DNA from 2 places in the Nocardia sp. BMG51109 genome. Region 1 is predicted to be linked to the other one. Evidence: riboswitches for the same ligand, from Rfam matches in the RefSeq annotation. Region 1 holds a riboswitch; the other holds the start of a gene.

Region 1 (10,989 bases):
CTGCCGTTCGCCGGTGTCGCGCCCACGGCCGGCCGCGCCGCCGGGCTGCTGGTGTCGGTCAACTACTTCGGGGCGATCGAGCTGTTGGAGGACCTGCGCCCGCTGCTGCGCGCGGCCGACGCCGCCTCGGTCGTGCTGGTGTCGTCGAATTCCACCACCACCCAACCGAATTGGCCGGTGGAGCTGGCCGACGCGTGCCTGGCCGGCGACGAGGAGCGCGCCCGCGGCCTGGCCGAATCGCTCGGCGATCTGGCCGCGCTGCACACCTACCCGGCCACCAAGGCGGCCCTGGCCTGGTACGCGCGCACCAAGTCGGCCGAGTACATCAAGGAGGGCATCCGGCTCAACGCCATCGCCCGGGCTATATCGACACCCCGATGACGCAGGAGGGCACGGAGAACGAGCTGATCCGCGAGGGGATGAAGGGCTACCTCGCCGCCACGCCGATCGGCCGCGCCGGGCGACCGGAGGAGATCGCGAATCTGGCGGCGTTCCTGGTGTCCGACAAGGCCACGTTCTTCGTCGGCTCGGTGGTGTTCTGCGACGGCGGTATCGACGCCTCCTTCCGGGGCAGGGACTGGCCCGCCGTCTGGCAGGTCGGGTAGGGGGCGGCGGTGCGGCGCGCACCGGTTACCGTTGCGGCGTGACCGACTCCGCGGACCTCGAACTCGCCCTGCGCCTGGCCGACGCGGCCGACGCGATCACCCGCGCCCGGTTCGGGGCGCTGGATCTGAAGGTCGACAGCAAGCCGGATCTGACGCCCGTCTCGGACGCGGATCTGGCGGTGGAGCGGGCGCTGCGCGCGGAACTCGAACGCGAGCGGCCGGGCGATGCGGTGCTGGGCGAGGAGTTCGGCGGCGAGGTCGAGTTCACCGGGCGGCAGTGGGTGCTCGACCCGATCGACGGCACCAAGAACTTCGTGCGCGGGGTTCCGGTCTGGGCGTCGCTCATCGCGCTGCTCGAGGACGGGGTGCCGGTGGTCGGTGCGGTGAGCGCCCCGGCCTTGGCCCGGCGCTGGTGGGCCGCAACGGGTTCCGGCGCGTGGACCCGGTTCGAGCCGGAACCGCCGAAGCCGATCGCGGTCTCGGCGGTCCGCGAGATCGGGGCCGCGAGCTTGGCCATCTCCAGCCTGTCCGGCTGGCGCGATCTCGGCCTGCGCGACCGGCTCATCGACCTCACCGATGAGGTGTGGCGCACCAGGGGGTACGGCGACTTCTTCGGCTACTGCCTGCTCGCCGAGGGTGCGGTCGACATCGCCACCGAACCGGAGGTGTCGCTCTGGGACCTGGCGCCGCTGGACGTTCTGGTGCGCGAGGCGGGCGGGAGGTTCACGGCGCTCGACGGCAGTCCGGGGCCACACGGCGGTAGCGCAGTCGCCACGAATGGATTGCTGCACGACGAGGTTGTGGCGAAGCTGAGTCGCTGAAACCGGTTGCCGCGAGCCGTCTTCGAAGACCGAGCCGGAATTCTCCATACCCGGCATGCCCGACGCGGTCGTGCCGGCACCGTCGGGAGCTCACGCGGCGAGGCGGCATGGGTGTGCGGCGGCCGAAGCAACTCGAGGGCGCCCCATCGACCCGTTCAGTTCGTGAGATCACCGACGAGCACGGCGAGATCCTTGTTTTCCCACACGATTTCGACGGAGAACCCCGCCTCGCACAACCAGCTCACCTGGTCGGCGGCGCTGCTGGGAGTGTCGTAGTCGCCGTCGATCGGCGTCACCGTGTCGGCAGCGTCGTCGGGAACGACCAAGTCTCCCAAGACGAACCGGCCCCCCGGCGTGAGTTCCCGGGCCACCCGGCCGAACAGGTCGGCCTTGCCCGCGCCGTCCAGGTGGTGCACCGCCAGCGCCGAGACGACGAGTTCGAACGGCCCTCCGGGCAACGGGTCCTGTAGTCGGCTCACGCGTAGCTCGGTATCCGCCGGCAGCACCGAGCGGGCATGGTCGAGCATCGGGGCGCTGGCGTCCACACCGACCAATGTCGCCCCCGGATGCGCCTGCAGCACGCCGCGCGCCGTCACCCCTGTACCCGTCCCCAGATCGAGGATCCGCCCGACTCGGCCGACCCCGATCGTCGCATCACAGACGGCCGCCTGTAACCGCACGTACGCCGGAACCTCGGCGGCCATCAGCTCGTCGTAGGTATCGGGATCGAAATGAAACTGACCCATCGTCCGACACTATCGGCAGAGACCCTGCGGGTCGTATCAGCACCGGCCGTGCTCGCGTGGCGCTGTGGCGGAGATCGCCCTGTGTATGCTGCCGCTCGACGCATTTCTTACTCTGGAGTAAGATAGACTTACTCGAAAGTAGGAAGCTGGGACCCCCGATCACCCCCCACCCGAGAAGACTGGTGATTATGAGCACTCGAGACACCGCAACGAAGCGACGTCCGGATTCGGCCGTCGGGCTGAACCCGCAGAAGCGCGACATCATGGGCGCTGCCATGCGGTCCCGCCCGATCCCTCGATCAGCGGAACATCCTGTGGCAGTGCGTCGCTGATCGCGTCGAGCTGCCCGGACGAGAGGCTGCCGGTCCGCACCCCCGACTCCGGCACCACGCGGAACTCGATGCCGTCCAGGTACGCCTCACCCCGATGGCCGAACACCGCCGAGCCCCAGTCGTATCCGGCGCGCTTGGCCAGCGTCGCAGAACTGCCCTGCCGGTAGTCGGTGTACACGAACGGCCCGCTGCCGATGTCGTCACCGAGGCAGCGTTGCTCGGCCGGCTTCGCGGTGGTGGCCTCCGACAGTATGCCCAACTGCGGCGTCGACGATGCCTGCAGGAACTGCGCGTTGGGCTCGGCGAACCGCACCTCGGCGGTGAGCGGATCGGGCACCGTGGTCCCGGTGTACCCGGCCAGATAGCTTGCCGCCAAAGGGGCCTTCGCCCCGGTGAGAGTGTTCACGACGGCGTCGAAGTTCTTCTGCACCGATGTCGCGGTGAGGGCGGTGCCGTCGCTGAAGGTGACTCCCGGATGCAGGTGGAAGGTGAACGTCCGGGCGTCCGGACTCACCTCCCAGCGGTCGGCCAGCCAGGGCCGGATCTCGCCGGTCGCGGGATCCTGGTCGGTCAGCGAGTCGACGATCTGCCGGGTGACGTACAGGGTCTGGTTGGTACTGGACTGGGCCGGATCCGAGCAGGTCGGCGCCAGCGACAGGCCGTAGTGCACGGTGCCGCCGGGCCGCGGCGGGCCCGCGTCGCCACCGGCACCGGAGTCGACACCACAGCCCGCCAGCGCTACCGTCGCCGCGAGCGTAGTGATCAGGGCCGCAAGGGCTTTCATCGATGATCTCCCAAGACATCGGAGGTATGGCGGTTCGCGCCGATCGGCCTGCTCGGAATGCGGCGGCGCAGCTCCGGCGCCACCTCGGACTGGAACAGCTCGAGGCTTTCGCGATGCTGCTTCTCGGTGAGACCATCGCTGTCGGCACTCATATGGATCACCTCGTGCCCCAGCGCCTCGTGGTAGAGCCCGACCTTGTCCAGCACCTGCTGCGGGCTGCCCACCAGCGCCGAGCTGCGCTCCACGAAATCTTCCAGCGTCTCGAAAACCGCCGGCGTGCCGAACTTCCGGGACACCGCCCGGCGCGCCTCGAAGATCGGGCGGTAGGCCGCGAGCGCATCCTGCGACTCCCGCGCCACGTAGAGTCCGGCGGTGCCCGCGCCGACCAGGGCCTCGGCCGGATCGTGCCCGTGGGCCGCCCAGCGCTCGCGATAGTGCGCGACCAGCTCCGCATAGGGCTCCACCGGGTAGGTCACATTCGCCGAGAACACCGGATCACCCTGCCGCGCGGCCAATTCCACGGAGTCCCGGCTGGTGGCACTGCCGTGCCAGATCCGCAGTCGCGGTTGCAGCGGCCGCGGCAGCGCCTTGGCGTCGGACAGCGGCGGCCGGAACCGGCCGGACCAGGTCACGCTCTCGCCCGCCCACAGCCGCCGGAACAGCTCGTACCCTTCGCGATTGCGATCCCATTGGTCCTCGGCCGTCACGTGGAACAGCCGTGCCTGCGCGGCGCCGTTGCCCTTACCGATGATCAGCTCCAGCCTGCCCTCGGACAGGTTGTCCAGCGTCGAGTAGTCCTCGAAGGCCCGCACCGGATCGAGCAGGCTCAGCGTGGTCACGCCGGTGAACAGGGCAATACGCGAGGTGAGGGCCGCGATATGGCTGAGCACCACCGGCGGCGCGGAGGACAGGAACGGATCCTCGTGCCGCTCACCCACGGCGAAGCCGTCGTAGCCCAGTTCCTCGGCCAGCCGGGCGCTGTCGACCACCCGGCGCAGCCGTTGCGCGGGAGATTCGGTGGCGCCCGTCACCGGGTCGGGTTGATGCGTAATCAGTGTCAGCAGCAGGAATTTCATGGCGTCACCCGGCCCGCCTCGGCAGTCCCACCGGATTGATCCGCGACTGCTGCACGGCCTCGCTCCGCAGGCCCCAGCGGTCGAGGACCTTCTGGTAGACACCGGTGTCGAGGGCGTGCTGCAGGGCCGCGTGCACGGCGCCGTTGAGGCCGTTGTCCTTCTTGGTGAGCACCGCGATCTCGGCCTGGAGTGCGTCGCCGGCGCCGGAGTACGTTGCGGCGATCTTCGTTTCGCCGGAGGTCGCCGAATGGTAGACGGCCACCGGGTTCGGCCCCAGGAATCCGTCGATGCGGCGCGAGGCCAGCGCCAGGTAGTAGTCGGTCTGCTGCTGGTAGTAGGCGATATCGATGGCGGGCAGGCCCTCGGCCACGTTGCGCGTGTTCCATTCGACCAGCAGCTGTTCCTGGTTGGTGCCCGCTCCCACGCCGATTCGCTTGCCCGCCAGCGACTTCCGGTCGGGCATCGCCCAGTCGGCGTCCTTCGCCACCTCCAGGGCGATAGTGTCCAGCCGGTAGGTGGCGAAGTCGTACTTCTCCTTACGTTCCTCGGTAACCGTCACATTGGATATGAACGCGTCCACCTCGCCCGAATCGATCCGGACGAAGTTCTGCGACCAGTCCGCGGCGGTCACCTCCGGCTTCAGCCCGAGGATGTCGGCGACCAGATAGGCGAAATCGACCTCCGAGCCGACGATGGTGCGGTCGTCACTGGCGTAGAACCGCAAGGGCGGACCGGTCTGGGAGGATCCGGTGACCACCAGCGTGCCGCGGTCGCGGATGGCCTGCGGCACCTGCGCCGCGATGGCATCGACCTTGTCCGCGCGCACCCTGCCGGACTGTTCCGGAGACAGGTCGAAGGTCTGTCCCTCCACCGTGCGGACCTCGTCGATGTTCTCGCCGTTGCCGCACGCACCGGCCAGCAGTGCCGCGGTCGTCAGTACTGCGGCCCATGCGGCGACACCTCGGCCGTGGCGGGCTGGAAACATGGTCGTGTCCTTTACATCCGGAATCGGTACGTACTCGACGAAGCTCAGAGCACGTGGGCCAGAAAGGCTTTCGTGCGGGGATGGGCGGGGTTGTCGAGCACTTCCATCGGCGGGCCCTGCTCGACGATCCGCCCGGCGTCGAGAAGCACGACGGTGTCGGCGATCTCGCGGGCGAACCCGACCTCGTGGGTGACGATCACCAGCGTCGCTCCGTCGTGGGCCAGGGTGCGGATCACGTCCAGGACCTCGCCGACGAGTTCCGGGTCCAGCGCCGAGGTCGGCTCGTCGAACAGCACGACGCGCGGCCGCAGCGCCAGCGCCCGGGCGATCGCCACCCGCTGCTGCTGACCGCCGGACAGCTGCCTCGGATAGGACTCGGCCTTGTCCGCCAGCCCGACCCGTTCCAGCAGGGCGATCGCCTCACCCTCCACCTCGTTCCGGCCGCGCCCCTGCGCGCCCACGGGTGCGAGGGCGACATTCGCGAGCACCGTGAGATGCGGGAACAGATTGAAATCCTGGAAGACGAACCCGATCCGCGACCGCTGCCGCAGGACCTCCCGCTCGCTCAGCTCGTGCAGTTTCGCGCCCTTGCGCCGGTAGCCGACGAGCTCGCCGCCCACCCGCACGGTGCCGGCGTCCACCTTCTCCAGATGGTTGATCACCCGCAGCAGGGTGGATTTCCCCGAGCCGGACGGCCCGAGCACGGCGGTCACCTCGCCCGGACGCACGGCGAGGTCGACGCCGCGCAGCACCTCGTCGTGACCGAAAGACTTACGCACGCCCCGTAATTCGAGCGCGTACTCGGCCGTTTCCCGCCCTGTCGTCATCGCCGCTCCTGTGTCGTGATCTCGGCGATCTTCCGGCGCACGCGCTGCCACGGCGTCGGGGGAAGTTCGCGCTCACTGCCTTTCGCGAAATATCGCTCGATGTAGTACTGGACGACGGTCAGGACCGTGGTCAGCACGATGTACCAGACGGTGGCCACCATGAGCAGCGGCACCACCCGGCCGTTGCGGCCGAAGATCACCTGCACCTGGTAGAACAGCTCGGCGATCGCCATCACGGAGACGATCGAGGTGCCCTTGAACAGGCTGATGATCTCGTTCACCGCATTCGGCAGGATGCCGCGCATGGCCTGCGGGGCGACGATGGTGAAGAACTGCCGCCGCCACGGCAGGCCCAGCGATTTGGCCGCCTCCACCTGCCCCGGATCCACCGAGATGATCCCCGCCCGGATGATCTCGGCCGAATACGCCGCCTGATGCAGCGCCAAACCGATGACGGCGGCGGTGAATCCGCTGATCACGCCGTTCACGTCGAAGGTGTACACGGCCGGGCCGAACGGGACGCCGAGGCTCAGCGTGCGGTAGAGATAGGCGATATTGAACCAGAACAGCAGCTGCACGATCAGCGGGATGGACCTGAACGCCCAGATGTAGACCCACGAAATGACCTGTAGCACAGGATTGTTCGACAACCTGCCGATGGCGAGGCCGATGCCGAGCGCGAAGCCGAGCAGGGTGCCCCAGCAGGTCAGCTCGATCGTCAGCCGCAGCGCCCGCAGCACCGAGTCCGCGGTGAAGTACGCACCGAAGGTCGGCCAGTCCCAGCCCGGATTGGTGACCAGGCCGTGCACGAACTGCGCCACCAGCACGAGCGCCACCGCCGCCACCACCCAGCGCCACGGATGCCAGGTGCGTGCTACCGGCAGGACGTCCTCCCCTGCCGCGTCCGATGCCCGCTCGGCGCCGGGTGCTGCCACGGTGCTCATACGTCGATCGATCCTCCATCGGTCCCGGCGGTAGCACCCACACCCGAGAGCCGGGGGGTTGCTGCGACGTCGTCGAGCCGGGTCTCTCGGTCGCTCTGGATGGCCGGAACATGACGCTAAACCGCGCTCGCCCCGGCGTCTGCATTCTCGATCGCGCTGAATCCAATTCTTGCCGGGCCGGTTTCGCGCCGACGGAGGGTTTTGCTCGCGCTGATCGTGACCGGTGGCAGATCCGCGCCGCCGCCGGATAATTCGTGCGACGGGACGCACCCGGCCCCGCACTCCTGTCCGTCAACGTCGTCCCGTCCGTCAACGTCGTCCCTGTCCGTCACCGTCGTCCCTGTCCGTCAACGTCGTCGAGGAGCCCTTTGACCACGTCATCACTGCCGGTGAATCTCAAGCACGCCAAGGACATCCACCCGGACGTGGACGTTCCGCTGCTGCACGAGCTCATCCACCCGGAGCGCACGCTCTGGTCACCGGCCGAGCTGCGCGAGCTGACCGCGGCGGTGGCCGATCAACTGGCCACTCCCCTGCTGGACATCGTCCGATTCGGCACCGGGCAGCGGTGGTGGAGCCGGCTGGGTCTCACCATGGGTGTCGAATTGTGGCTGCTGTCGTGGGGACCGGGCCAGGGCACCGAACCGCACGACCACGGCGGCGCGTCGGGGGCGTTCACCGTGACCGTCGGCCAACTCGACGAGCAGTATCGCCATCCCGGTAACGCGGTCCGCGACGCACGGTGGCGCGCCGGTGAAACCGTCGCCTTCGGCCCGCAACGGGCACACTGGGTGCGCAACCCCAGCACCACCCGCCCGGCCGCCTCGGTGCACGCCTACTCACCACCGTTGCAGCCCGTGCGGGAATACCACTCGCTCGACGATTTCGAGGGCATATGAGTTTCGAGGGCATATGAGCACGAACGACGAACCGGTACTGAACGTCGAGCAGCTGCTCGGGCGCGCCCGAGCCGGTCTGGACCGCCTCGACCCGCGACAGGCGGCCGAGTCGCAGGCGTCCGGCGCACTGGTGGTCGATATCCGGCCGGAATCGAACCGCAAGGCGGAGGGGACGATTCCGGGCGCGCTGGCGATCGAACGCATCGTGCTGGAGTGGCGGCTCGACCCCGCGGGCGACCATCGGCTGCCGGGCCTGACCGGCGACACCGCCGTGGTGATCGTGTGCAACGAGGGCTACGCCTCCAGCCTCGCCGCCGCCACGGTGCGGCAGCTCGGGCTGCGGCGGGCCACCGACCTGGCCGGCGGGTTCCGGGCCTGGAAGGCGGCGGGTCTTCCGGTCGACGGCGGGAGCGATGCCGACGGCCGCGATCCCACGGAACACCCGGTGCAGCAGTAGAATTCGAGCCGCAGCGCATCGACCGAACACCCGCGAGACTCGAGCACACCCGCAAGATTCGGGCACACCCGCGAGGTTCGAGCACGCCGACACTCGAGTACGTCCCGCCTACTCCGGTCGGGCTACTCCGGTCGGGCCAGGTCCTTGGCGAAGCAGTGGGACAGTGGCAGCACCTCGTACGGCGGGAAGATCGGGATGCGGTGGTATCCGCTGCGCCGGTAGAAGCGAACCGCGTCCGGCTGAAGGTGCCCGGTCTGCAGGATCACCCGTGCCACACCCTGTGCCCGCGCCGCGTCCTCGACCGCCGCCAGGAGCGCATCCGCCACCCCCGAACCGCGATACCGCGGCCGGACGAACATCCGCTTGACCTCCAGTTCGCCCGCGTTCCAGCGGACCGCGGCATGTCCGGCCGGTCTCGTCGAGTAGGCGACGAAAGTACGCAGCACCGTGTCCGGGTCGACGGCATTCGGATCACCGCGCACCGTCCGTGCGAGGTCCGCGTACCGTGGCCGCACCTCCGCCGCCATCTCATCGCGCAACAGTACGGCGTCCGGGTGGTCCCATGCCACGGACCGCACCGTCAACGGCGGCCGGGCCGACGAGGTCGTCTCAGCGGTCACCGCCAGCACGGTAGCCGTATCGGTCGCTGCGGCAATCAATTTCGATCATGATGTATGAAAGTGCGTTAACGCGCTCCTCGGTTTCCGCGACAATCTCCATACAGACGTTCCACATGCAGGGTTCCGACCCGGGTGGGGAACGGGCAGGGCAGCCTAAGACTCACTGTGCGTGAAACCCTTCCCCTGACGGAACCGAGCAGGGAAAGTAGTGCCGCGCAGGGGAGTTCCGTCATTCCAGGGAGAATTGTGAGCGCCGATGCCAGTTCCCTCCGCAGCACGGTCGTCCGTGCCTAGCCCGGGACCCGAGAACACGCCGGTGTCGTCGCCCGGTGCGGCGAATACGCGGCGAACGGTCGATCGCGAGTACGGTTTCCGCACCCGGGCGATCCATGCGGGCAACATCCCCGACGCCGTGAGCGGCTCCCGCGCGCTGCCGATCTATCAGTCCGCGGCCTTCGTCTTCGACGACACCGCCGACGCGGCCGCGCGTTTCGCACTACAGAAGTACGGCAACGTGTATTCGCGGCTGTCGAATCCGACGGTGGCCAGTTTCGAGGAGCGAATCGCCAGCCTGGAGGGCGCGCTCGGCGCCGTCGCCACCGCGACCGGGATGAGCGCGGAATTCATCACCTTCGCCGCGCTGGCCGGGGCCGGCGACCACATCGTGGCGAGCGCGCAACTCTACGGCGGCACGCTCACCCAGCTGGATATCACGCTGCGCCGGTTCGGCATCGAGACCACGTTCGTCACCTCCGCCGATCCCGCCGCCTACGCCGAGGCCATCACCGACCGCACGAAGCTGGTGTTCGCCGAGACCATCGCCAACCCCTCCGGGCAGATCGCCGACATCGAGGGCCTGGCCGACGTCGCCCATGCCGCCGGTATTCCCCTGATCATCGATTCGACCATTCCCACGCCCTACCTGAACCGCCCGCTCGAGTGGGGCGCCGACATCGTGATCCATTCGGCCACAAAGTTTCTCGGCGGCCACGGCACCACGCTGGGCGGGGTGGTCGCCGAGGCGGGCCGGTTCGACTGGCACAATCCCCGGTTCCCGCTGTTCGACGAGCCGGTGCCGCACTACGGCGGGCTGACCTGGAACGGCAACTTCGGGGAGTACGCCTTCCTCACCCGGCTGCGCGCCGAACAGCTCCGCAATATCGGCCCCACGCTGTCGCCGCAGTCGGCGTGGCAGCTCGCGCAGGGCGTCGAGACGCTGCCGCTGCGCATGCAGAACCACGTCGACAACACCCATGTCGTCGCGCAGTGGCTGGCGACCGATCCGCGCGTCGAATTCGTCGACTGGGCCGGCCTGCCCGGCCATCCGCACCACGAGCGGGCGGCCAAGTATCTGCCGCAGGGTCCGGGCAGCGTCTTCAGCTTCGGCGTCAAGGGCGGCCGCGAGGTCGGGCGCGCATTCATCGAATCCGTCGATCTGGCAAGCCATCTGGCCAACATCGGCGATACGAAGACACTCGTGATCCATCCCGCCTCCACCACGCACGCCCAGCTGAGCGAGCAGCAACTCGCGCAGGCCGGTGTCGAACCGGGGCTGGTCCGGATCAGCGTGGGACTCGAGGACACCGACGACATCCTCTACGACCTGGATCAAGCCCTGCATGCGGCACTGAAATCCGAGGACGCACGATGAGCGACACCGCGAAGCCGGACCAGGTGACCGATGCGGGCGGTGCCGCGCTCGTCGACACCCAGCTCGCCAACGGCCTCACGGCCGCCCTGCCCGCCGATTCCCCGCGCGCCCGGCTGTTGCACACCGACCGCACCTGGTTCGGCCCCAATGCCAAGCAACGCCTGCGCATCCTGCGGCGCGCGAAGTCGATCGCGATCGTCGGGTTCTCCACCAACCCGGCCCGCGCGAGTTACTTCGTGGGC
Region 2 (10,989 bases), on a different contig from region 1:
CCGGTGTCGCGAGACGCCCCCGGCGCCGAGGCCGACAAGCGGTTATGGTGCGGGGCATGAAGCGTTCTTTTGCAACGGTAACGATGGCGGCCGGCCTTCTGCTCGGCGGTGCAGGGTTCGCGCAGGCCTCCCCGCCGCCGCCGGCGCCGAACCCGAGCCCGCAGTGTTCCCTCCTCGGTGGACCGATCTGGTACGCGCAGCAGAAGCTCGGCATCGACCCGTACGGTCTGTCGCAGGCCCCGCTGGCTGTCGCGCTGCGCAACCTGTCGAATCAGGTGTGCTGAGACGGGCGCGGTAGCACTTCGGCCGGCTCGGACCGAGAGGTGTGAGCCTGCCGGTGGCCCCTCATGGGCAACCTCGACATCGCGCCTCGGTTCGACGACTGCCCGATCGGGGAACTCCCCGAGGACCGGCGGGTCGTGTGCCGCTCAGGCCGTGCTCTCCATCGGCGCACGGTCGACGGCGCCGGGGATCGCCGCCAGTAGTTCCTTCGTGTAGCCGTGCTCCGGTGTATCGAAAATATCTGCGACGGTGCCGGTTTCGAGGATGGCACCATCGCGCATCACCGCCACGCGGTCGCTGATCCGGCGGACCACGGCCAGGTCGTGGGAGATGAACAGATAGCTGAGGCCCAGATCGTCCCGGAGGCGTTCGAGCAGGTCCAGGATCTGGCTCTGGACGGAGACGTCCAGAGCGGAGACCGGTTCGTCCAGGACCAGGAGGTCCGGGTGCAGCGCCAGGGCGCGGGCGATGGCCACCCGTTGGCGCTGGCCGCCGGAGAGCTGGGCCGGGCGGCGGCCGGCGCTGTCGGCCGGGAGCGCGACCTGGTCGAGCAGCTCGCCGACCAGACGGCGGCGTTCGTGCCGATCACCGGCACCGAACGCCCGCAAGGGTTCCGACACGATGTTCGCCACCGTCAACGCGGGATTCAATGAGGTGTACGGGTTCTGGTAGACGATCTGGATGTGTCGTCGTAGCCGCCGCAGCGACCCGCCGCGCAGGCGCGTGATGTCGCGGCCGTCGAAATGCACCGAACCGCTGTCGGGTTCGGTCAGCCGGGCGATCATGCGGGCGGTGGTCGACTTGCCCGATCCCGATTCGCCTACCAGGGCCAGGGTTTCGCCCCGGTCGACGGACAGCGAGACGTCGTCCACGGCAGCGAGGGTGATGCCGCGGGCGATCCGGAAGGACTTGCGCAGCCCGCTCACCTCCACCAGCGGTTTCCGCGCGCGGGCGCGGGGCTCCCGCAGCGCGGTGTCCATACTCGGAGCGGCGGCCAGCAACTGCCCGGTGTATTCGTGCCGAGGGTTGCCGAGCACCTCTGCGGTAGTGCCGGTTTCGATGATCAGCCCGCGCCGCATCACCGCGATGCGGTCGGCCCGATCGGCGGCCACCCCGAGATCGTGTGTGATCAGCAGTGTCGCGGTGCCGGTTTCGGCCGTGCGCCCGGCCAGGTGGTCGAGGATGTGGCGCTGCACGGTCACATCGAGTGCGCTGGTGGGCTCGTCGGCGATCACGAGGTCCGGGGTGCACGCCAGCGCGATCGCGATGAGCACCCGCTGACGCTGGCCGCCCGAAAGATCCTGGGGATACTGGCGCGCCCGCAGTTCCGGACGGTCCAGCCCGGCCTCCGTCAGCAGCCGCACCGCCTCGACGGAGGCCGTGCGGCGGTCCGCCCGGCCGTGAATGCGCAGTACCTCGGCGACCTGATCGCCGATGCGCAGCACGGGATTCAGCGAGGCGGCGGGGTCCTGCGGGACCAGGCCGATCCGAGTTCCCCGCAGCCCCTGCAGGATTCGCTGCGAAGCCCGGTCCAGCCGCCGGCCCGCGAACTCGATCCGGCCCGCCGTCACCTCTCCTCCCGCACCGAGCAGCCCGATCACCGCGTGGGCGAGCGTCGACTTCCCGGATCCGGACTCCCCCACCAGCGCGACCGTCTCACCGGGACGGATGGTCAGCGTGGCATCGTCCACCGCCGTGACACGCGCCGCGCCCGTGCCGTATTCGACGCGCAGTCCTGCTATGTGCAGCAATGCTTCCCGATCGGTCTGCGACCCGCTCACCGCAAGCACCTCCCGCGTAGAACTTCGGCGGCCCTCACATTCGCTCCTGTCCGAAGGCGCGGCCGAAACGCTGGGCGGCCAGCACGACCGCGATGATCACCAGGCCGGGCAGGGTCGTCATCCACCAGGCCGTGGCCAGGTAGTTGCGTCCCTCCGAGATCAACGAACCCCACTCCGGGACAGGGGGTTTCGCACCGTAACCGAGGAAGCTCAGCGACGCGATCGCCAGCACCGCCACCCCGAACTCGACCGCCGCCAGCGCCGCCACCGGCCCGTACGCATTGCGCAGCACGTGCCGGGTCAGCACCGTGTACCAGCGCACCCCACTGGCGAAGGCGGCCTCGACATACGCCGTGCGCCGCACCCGCAACACCTCCGCGCGCATCACCCGCGCGAAGCGGGCCACCAGCGCCAGCCCCACGGCGACGGCCACCTTGCCGGTACCGAACCCCAGCACCGTGATCAGGGCCAGCGCCAGCAGCAGCTCCGGAACCGACAGCAGCACATCGATCACGCGCATGACCGCGGCGTCGACCACGCCACCGGCCGCGCCCGCCACCAGCCCGATCACCGAACCGGCGACCAGTCCGATCACAACCGCGAAAACCGTTGCGGTCAAGGATAATCCGGACGCGTGCACCACCCTCGTATAAAGGTCACGGCCCAGGTTGTCGGTACCGAACCAGTGTTCGAGGCTGGGCCCGCGCAGCTTCTCGGCCGGCACACCCACGAGCGGGTCGCCCCCGGCGAATACGGACGGCACCACCGCCCAGCCGAGCACCACGACGATCACCAGCCCCGACAGCACCACGCCGACGGACGTCCGCCACCGCGGCCGCGCAACCGACCCCCGCACAATGGAGACGTCAGTCATCAGCGCGCCCTCCCCGCCGACCTACCGCGGCTCGCCACCGCGTGCACGACCCAGACATCAATCCGTCCTCCCTCGGCTCCTTCTCCGGCACCGTCCGGGGATTCCGGCCGAACGCCCGCCGGAACGACGGACGCGCCTTCGCCGAACCAACTCCGGCAGTCGCGGCGACCCGCGGATCCAGCAGCGGATACATCAAGTCCACCACCAGGTTCACCAGCACGAAGGCGAGCGCCGTGAACACCACGACCCCCTGCACGATCGGTACGTCCTGGGCCTGCACCGCGGTCTGGGTGAGACGCCCCACGCCCGCCCGCGCGAATACCGTCTCGACCACCACGGAGCCGGCCAGCACGACGCCGACCCACACCCCGGCCACGGTCAGCGCGGGCCCGACGGCCGCGCGCAGCACGTGCCGCCGCTGCACCCACCAGCGCGAGGCCCCCTTGGCGAAGGCCACATCGATGAACGGCTGCCGCCACGTGGCCGACAGACCGCTGTAGAGCACCTGCGCGATGACCGCGCCCACCGGAACGGCCAGCGTCACGGCAGGCAGGATCGTCCCGTTCAGCCCGGCACCACCGAACGCCGGAACCAGCCGCAGCCGAAACGAAAACAACTGCAACAGCAGCAGTCCCACCCAGAACGTGGGCATCGCGGCGCCCACCGGCGGCACCGAGGTGAGCAGCGAACGCAACCACGGACGCTGCGTATACGCCGCCGCGACCGCCAGGGCGCCACCGAATACGACCGCCAGCACCAGGCTCAGACCGGCGAGAGCCAGCGTGGACGGCAGGGCCTCGCCGAACGCGCCGGTCACTGTCTGCCCGGTCGCCAGCGAACGCCCCAGATCACCCTGCACGGCGTGCGTCAGCGCCGTCCAATACTGTTCCAGCAGCGGACGATCCAGCCCGTACCGCGCCTTCGTCTCCGCGATCGCGGCGGGATCCAGGGGCGTGCCGGGGTTGGCGTCGATGGCGAGCTGCACCGGATCCGACGGCAGCAGATACAGCACCGCGAACGAGATCGTGAACGCCGCCCACAGCACGAACACCGCCTGTACCACCCGCAGGAACACGTACCGGGTCATCGGTGTACCCAGGTGTCGTAGAACTGCAGCCGGGACGACGCCTCGAATTTCAGGTCCGAGACCGCCGCCGACACGCCGATCGCCTGCGACAGCTCGATGGTCGGTATCCACAGCCCGTTGTCGAGCACCAGCCGCTGCGCGTCGCCGATCAGTTTCCCGCGCGCGGCGGCGTCGGTGGTCGCCTGCTCGCCGTCCAGCGCCTGATCCAGCGCCGGAATCGGCTCGCGCACATTGAGATTGCGCCCGTCGAGACCGAAGGTGGTGCGCAGGATGTCGCCGTCGGCGCGGGTGGTGTTGTAGTAGATCGCGTCGAAGTCCTTCGCGTTCTGCCGCGCCGTGTACTCCGAATCGGTGGCGGGCTGCAGTTCGATCTCGACGCCGACCTTGCGCAGTTGCTGCTGGGCCAGTTCGAGAATGGCCTGATTTCCGGCGAAGGCATGGCTGAACAGCACCTCGAACGACAGGCGCTGCCCGTCCTTCGCCCGGATCCCGTCACCGCCGGGCACCCACCCGGCGGCGTCCAGGGTGCGGCGCGAGGTGTCGGGGTCGTTGCCCAGCAGCGCCGAAAGATCCACGTAGTCCGGAGTTTTCGTCGCCAGCGAGCTGGTCGCGGGCAGGAACTGCGGCCCGAGCACGGTGTCCACCAGTTCCCTGCGGTCGAGGGCGGTCCGCAACGCCGACCGCACCGCGGGATCCCGCAGCGGCCCGCGCGTGACATTGGGCTGCAGCCCGAACGGAGTGCCCGGATTCGCGATGAACTGCACCGTCCCGCCCGATCCCTCGATCAGCGGAACATCCTGTGGCAGTGCGTCGCTGATCGCGTCGAGCTGCCCGGACGAGAGGCTGCCGGTCCGCACCCCCGACTCCGGCACCACGCGGAACTCGATGCCGTCCAGGTACGCCTCACCCCGATGGCCGAACACCGCCGAGCCCCAGTCGTATCCGGCGCGCTTGGCCAGCGTCGCAGAACTGCCCTGCCGGTAGTCGGTGTACACGAACGGCCCGCTGCCGATGTCGTCACCGAGGCAGCGTTGCTCGGCCGGCTTCGCGGTGGTGGCCTCCGACAGTATGCCCAACTGCGGCGTCGACGATGCCTGCAGGAACTGCGCGTTGGGCTCGGCGAACCGCACCTCGGCGGTGAGCGGATCGGGCACCGTGGTCCCGGTGTACCCGGCCAGATAGCTTGCCGCCAAAGGGGCCTTCGCCCCGGTGAGAGTGTTCACGACGGCGTCGAAGTTCTTCTGCACCGATGTCGCGGTGAGGGCGGTGCCGTCGCTGAAGGTGACTCCCGGATGCAGGTGGAAGGTGAACGTCCGGGCGTCCGGACTCACCTCCCAGCGGTCGGCCAGCCAGGGCCGGATCTCGCCGGTCGCGGGATCCTGGTCGGTCAGCGAGTCGACGATCTGCCGGGTGACGTACAGGGTCTGGTTGGTACTGGACTGGGCCGGATCCGAGCAGGTCGGCGCCAGCGACAGGCCGTAGTGCACGGTGCCGCCGGGCCGCGGCGGGCCCGCGTCGCCACCGGCACCGGAGTCGACACCACAGCCCGCCAGCGCTACCGTCGCCGCGAGCGTAGTGATCAGGGCCGCAAGGGCTTTCATCGATGATCTCCCAAGACATCGGAGGTATGGCGGTTCGCGCCGATCGGCCTGCTCGGAATGCGGCGGCGCAGCTCCGGCGCCACCTCGGACTGGAACAGCTCGAGGCTTTCGCGATGCTGCTTCTCGGTGAGACCATCGCTGTCGGCACTCATATGGATCACCTCGTGCCCCAGCGCCTCGTGGTAGAGCCCGACCTTGTCCAGCACCTGCTGCGGGCTGCCCACCAGCGCCGAGCTGCGCTCCACGAAATCTTCCAGCGTCTCGAAAACCGCCGGCGTGCCGAACTTCCGGGACACCGCCCGGCGCGCCTCGAAGATCGGGCGGTAGGCCGCGAGCGCATCCTGCGACTCCCGCGCCACGTAGAGTCCGGCGGTGCCCGCGCCGACCAGGGCCTCGGCCGGATCGTGCCCGTGGGCCGCCCAGCGCTCGCGATAGTGCGCGACCAGCTCCGCATAGGGCTCCACCGGGTAGGTCACATTCGCCGAGAACACCGGATCACCCTGCCGCGCGGCCAATTCCACGGAGTCCCGGCTGGTGGCACTGCCGTGCCAGATCCGCAGTCGCGGTTGCAGCGGCCGCGGCAGCGCCTTGGCGTCGGACAGCGGCGGCCGGAACCGGCCGGACCAGGTCACGCTCTCGCCCGCCCACAGCCGCCGGAACAGCTCGTACCCTTCGCGATTGCGATCCCATTGGTCCTCGGCCGTCACGTGGAACAGCCGTGCCTGCGCGGCGCCGTTGCCCTTACCGATGATCAGCTCCAGCCTGCCCTCGGACAGGTTGTCCAGCGTCGAGTAGTCCTCGAAGGCCCGCACCGGATCGAGCAGGCTCAGCGTGGTCACGCCGGTGAACAGGGCAATACGCGAGGTGAGGGCCGCGATATGGCTGAGCACCACCGGCGGCGCGGAGGACAGGAACGGATCCTCGTGCCGCTCACCCACGGCGAAGCCGTCGTAGCCCAGTTCCTCGGCCAGCCGGGCGCTGTCGACCACCCGGCGCAGCCGTTGCGCGGGAGATTCGGTGGCGCCCGTCACCGGGTCGGGTTGATGCGTAATCAGTGTCAGCAGCAGGAATTTCATGGCGTCACCCGGCCCGCCTCGGCAGTCCCACCGGATTGATCCGCGACTGCTGCACGGCCTCGCTCCGCAGGCCCCAGCGGTCGAGGACCTTCTGGTAGACACCGGTGTCGAGGGCGTGCTGCAGGGCCGCGTGCACGGCGCCGTTGAGGCCGTTGTCCTTCTTGGTGAGCACCGCGATCTCGGCCTGGAGTGCGTCGCCGGCGCCGGAGTACGTTGCGGCGATCTTCGTTTCGCCGGAGGTCGCCGAATGGTAGACGGCCACCGGGTTCGGCCCCAGGAATCCGTCGATGCGGCGCGAGGCCAGCGCCAGGTAGTAGTCGGTCTGCTGCTGGTAGTAGGCGATATCGATGGCGGGCAGGCCCTCGGCCACGTTGCGCGTGTTCCATTCGACCAGCAGCTGTTCCTGGTTGGTGCCCGCTCCCACGCCGATTCGCTTGCCCGCCAGCGACTTCCGGTCGGGCATCGCCCAGTCGGCGTCCTTCGCCACCTCCAGGGCGATAGTGTCCAGCCGGTAGGTGGCGAAGTCGTACTTCTCCTTACGTTCCTCGGTAACCGTCACATTGGATATGAACGCGTCCACCTCGCCCGAATCGATCCGGACGAAGTTCTGCGACCAGTCCGCGGCGGTCACCTCCGGCTTCAGCCCGAGGATGTCGGCGACCAGATAGGCGAAATCGACCTCCGAGCCGACGATGGTGCGGTCGTCACTGGCGTAGAACCGCAAGGGCGGACCGGTCTGGGAGGATCCGGTGACCACCAGCGTGCCGCGGTCGCGGATGGCCTGCGGCACCTGCGCCGCGATGGCATCGACCTTGTCCGCGCGCACCCTGCCGGACTGTTCCGGAGACAGGTCGAAGGTCTGTCCCTCCACCGTGCGGACCTCGTCGATGTTCTCGCCGTTGCCGCACGCACCGGCCAGCAGTGCCGCGGTCGTCAGTACTGCGGCCCATGCGGCGACACCTCGGCCGTGGCGGGCTGGAAACATGGTCGTGTCCTTTACATCCGGAATCGGTACGTACTCGACGAAGCTCAGAGCACGTGGGCCAGAAAGGCTTTCGTGCGGGGATGGGCGGGGTTGTCGAGCACTTCCATCGGCGGGCCCTGCTCGACGATCCGCCCGGCGTCGAGAAGCACGACGGTGTCGGCGATCTCGCGGGCGAACCCGACCTCGTGGGTGACGATCACCAGCGTCGCTCCGTCGTGGGCCAGGGTGCGGATCACGTCCAGGACCTCGCCGACGAGTTCCGGGTCCAGCGCCGAGGTCGGCTCGTCGAACAGCACGACGCGCGGCCGCAGCGCCAGCGCCCGGGCGATCGCCACCCGCTGCTGCTGACCGCCGGACAGCTGCCTCGGATAGGACTCGGCCTTGTCCGCCAGCCCGACCCGTTCCAGCAGGGCGATCGCCTCACCCTCCACCTCGTTCCGGCCGCGCCCCTGCGCGCCCACGGGTGCGAGGGCGACATTCGCGAGCACCGTGAGATGCGGGAACAGATTGAAATCCTGGAAGACGAACCCGATCCGCGACCGCTGCCGCAGGACCTCCCGCTCGCTCAGCTCGTGCAGTTTCGCGCCCTTGCGCCGGTAGCCGACGAGCTCGCCGCCCACCCGCACGGTGCCGGCGTCCACCTTCTCCAGATGGTTGATCACCCGCAGCAGGGTGGATTTCCCCGAGCCGGACGGCCCCGAGCACGGCGGTCACCTCGCCCGGACGCACGGCGAGGTCGACGCCGCGCAGCACCTCGTCGTGACCGAAAGACTTACGCACGCCCCGTAATTCGAGCGCGTACTCGGCCGTTTCCCCGCCCTGTCGTCATCGCCGCTCCTGTGTCGTGATCTCGGCGATCTTCCGGCGCACGCGCTGCCACGGCGTCGGGGGAAGTTCGCGCTCACTGCCTTTCGCGAAATATCGCTCGATGTAGTACTGGACGACGGTCAGGACCGTGGTCAGCACGATGTACCAGACGGTGGCCACCATGAGCAGCGGCACCACCCGGCCGTTGCGGCCGAAGATCACCTGCACCTGGTAGAACAGCTCGGCGATCGCCATCACGGAGACGATCGAGGTGCCCTTGAACAGGCTGATGATCTCGTTCACCGCATTCGGCAGGATGCCGCGCATGGCCCTGCGGGGCGACGATGGTGAAGAACTGCCGCCGCCACGGCAGGCCCAGCGATTTGGCCGCCTCCACCTGCCCCGGATCCACCGAGATGATCCCCGCCCGGATGATCTCGGCCGAATACGCCGCCTGATGCAGCGCCAAACCGATGACGGGCGGCGGTGAATCCGCTGATCACGCCGTTCACGTCGAAGGTGTACACGGCCGGGCCGAACGGGACGCCGAGGCTCAGCGTGCGGTAGAGATAGGCGATATTGAACCAGAAACAGCAGCTGCACGATCAGCGGGATGGACCTGAACGCCCAGATGTAGACCCCACGAAATGACCTGTAGCACAGGATTGTTCGACAACCTGCCGATGGCGAGGCCGATGCCGAGCGCGAAGGCCGAGCAGGGTGCCCCAGCAGGTTCAGCTCGATCGTCAGCCGCAGCGCCCGCAGCACCGAGTCCGCGGTGAAGTACGCACCGAAGGTCGGCCAGTCCCAGCCCGGATTGGTGACCAGGCCGTGCACGAACTGCGCCACCAGCACGAGCGCCACCGCCGCCACCCACCCAGCGGCCACGGATGCCAGGTGCGTGCTACCGGCAGGACGTCCCTCCCCTGCCGCGTCCGATGCCCGCTCGGCGCCGGTGCTGCCACGGTGCTCATACGTCGATCGATCCCTCCATCGGTCCCCGGCGGTAGCACCCACACCCGAGAGCCGGGGGGTTGCTGCGACGTCGTCGAGCCGGGTCTCTCGGTCGCTCTGGATGGCCGGAACATGACGCTAAACCGCGCTCGCCCCGGCGTCTGCATTCTCGATCGCGCTGAATCCAATTCTTGCCGGGGCCGGTTTTCGCGCCGACGGAGGGTTTTGCTCGCGCTGATCGTGACGCGGTGGCAGATCCGCGCCGCCGCCGGATAATTCGTGCGACGGGACGCCACCCGGCCCCGCACTCCTGTCCGTCAACGTCGTCCCGTCCCGTCAACGTCGTCCCTGTCCGTCACCGTCGTCCCTGTCCGTCAACGTCGTCGAGGAGCCCTTTGACCACGTCATCACTGCCGGTGAATCTCAAGCACGCCAAGGACATCCACCCGGACGTGGACGTTCCGCCTGCTGCACGAGCTCAATCCACCCGGAGCGCACGCTCTGGTCACCGGCCGAGCTGCGCCGAGCTGACCGCGGCGGTGGCCGATCAACTGGCCCACTCCCCTGCTGGACATTCGTCCGATTTCCGGCACCGGGCAGCGGTGGTGGAGCCGGCCTGGGGTCTCACCATGGGTGGTCGAATTGTGGCTGCCTGTCGTGGGGACCGGGCCAGGGCACCGAACCGCACGACCACGGCGGCGCGTCGGGGGCGTTCACCGTGACCGTCGGCCAACTCGACGAGCAGTATCGCCATCCCGGTAACGCGGTCCGCGACGCACGGTGGCGCGCCGGTGAAACCCGTCGCCTTCGGCCCGCAACGGGCACACTGGGTGCGCAACCCCAGCCACCACCCGCCCGGCCGCCTCGGTGCACGCCTACTCACCACCGTTGCAGCCCGTGCGGGAATACCACTCGCTCGACGATTTCGAGGGCATATGAGTTTCGAGGGCATATGAGCACGAACGACGAACCGGTACTGAACGTCGAGCAGCTGCTCGGGCGCGCCCGAGCCGGTCTGGACCGCCTCGACCCGCGACAGGCGGCCGAGTCGCAGGCGTCCGGCGCACTGGTGGTCCGATATCCGGCCGGAATCGAACCGCAAGGCGGAGGGGACGATTCCGGGCGCGCTGGCGATCGAACGCATCGTGCTGGAGTGGCGGCTCGACCCCGCGGGCGACCATCGGCTGCCGGGCCTGACCGGCGACACCGCCGTGGTGATCGTGTGCAACGAGGGCTACGCCTCCAGCCTCGCCGCCGCCACGGTGGCGGCAGCTCGGGCTGGCGCGGGCCACCGACCTGGCCGGCGGGTTCCGGGCCTGGAAGGCGGCGGGTCTTCCGGTCGACGGCGGGAGCGATGCCGACGGCCGCGATCCCACGGAACACCCGGTGCAGCAGTAGAATTCGAGCCCGCAGCGCATCGACCGAACACCCGCGAGACTCGAGCACACCCGCAAGATTCGGGCACACCCGCGAGGTTCGAGCACGCCGACACTCGAGTACGTCCCGCCTACTCCGGTCGGGCTACTCCGGTCGGGCCAGGTC

The links. A riboswitch is a leader RNA that binds a small molecule or an ion and turns the genes downstream of it on or off. The one in region 1 is predicted to bind S-adenosylmethionine.
Region 2: another riboswitch for S-adenosylmethionine. It lies ahead of D892_RS39970 (amino acid ABC transporter permease); the one in region 1 lies ahead of D892_RS0101360 (amino acid ABC transporter permease).

Annotation. Positions count from the first base shown of each region.
Region 1 covers NZ_JAFQ01000004.1:4,785-15,773, forward strand. Annotated here, with positions in the region: gene D892_RS40110 (SDR family NAD(P)-dependent oxidoreductase) at 1-381, shown strand, start outside; gene D892_RS48240 (SDR family oxidoreductase) at 378-605, shown strand; gene hisN (histidinol-phosphatase) at 644-1,426, shown strand; gene D892_RS0101335 (trans-aconitate 2-methyltransferase) at 1,582-2,172, opposite strand; partial or broken gene D892_RS0101340 (ABC transporter substrate-binding protein) at 2,455-3,288, opposite strand; gene D892_RS0101345 (LLM class flavin-dependent oxidoreductase) at 3,285-4,364, opposite strand; gene D892_RS0101350 (ABC transporter substrate-binding protein) at 4,369-5,349, opposite strand; gene D892_RS0101355 (amino acid ABC transporter ATP-binding protein) at 5,394-6,176, opposite strand; gene D892_RS0101360 (amino acid ABC transporter permease) at 6,173-7,120, opposite strand; SAM riboswitch class I at 7,133-7,226, opposite strand; gene D892_RS0101365 (cysteine dioxygenase family protein) at 7,489-8,019, shown strand; gene D892_RS0101370 (rhodanese-like domain-containing protein) at 8,033-8,476, shown strand; gene D892_RS0101375 (GNAT family N-acetyltransferase) at 8,599-9,096, opposite strand; gene D892_RS0101380 (O-acetylhomoserine aminocarboxypropyltransferase/cysteine synthase family protein) at 9,413-10,747, shown strand; gene D892_RS0101385 (CoA-binding protein) at 10,744-10,989, shown strand, end outside.
Region 2 covers NZ_JAFQ01000003.1:148-11,136, reverse strand. Annotated here, with positions in the region: gene D892_RS0100220 (hypothetical protein) at 57-284, shown strand; gene D892_RS0100215 (ABC transporter ATP-binding protein) at 429-2,063, opposite strand; gene D892_RS0100210 (ABC transporter permease) at 2,098-2,937, opposite strand; gene D892_RS0100205 (ABC transporter permease) at 2,930-4,024, opposite strand; gene D892_RS0100200 (ABC transporter substrate-binding protein) at 4,021-5,625, opposite strand; gene D892_RS0100195 (LLM class flavin-dependent oxidoreductase) at 5,622-6,701, opposite strand; gene D892_RS0100190 (ABC transporter substrate-binding protein) at 6,706-7,686, opposite strand; partial or broken gene D892_RS39975 (amino acid ABC transporter ATP-binding protein) at 7,731-8,466, opposite strand; partial or broken gene D892_RS39970 (amino acid ABC transporter permease) at 8,512-9,467, opposite strand; SAM riboswitch class I at 9,481-9,575, opposite strand.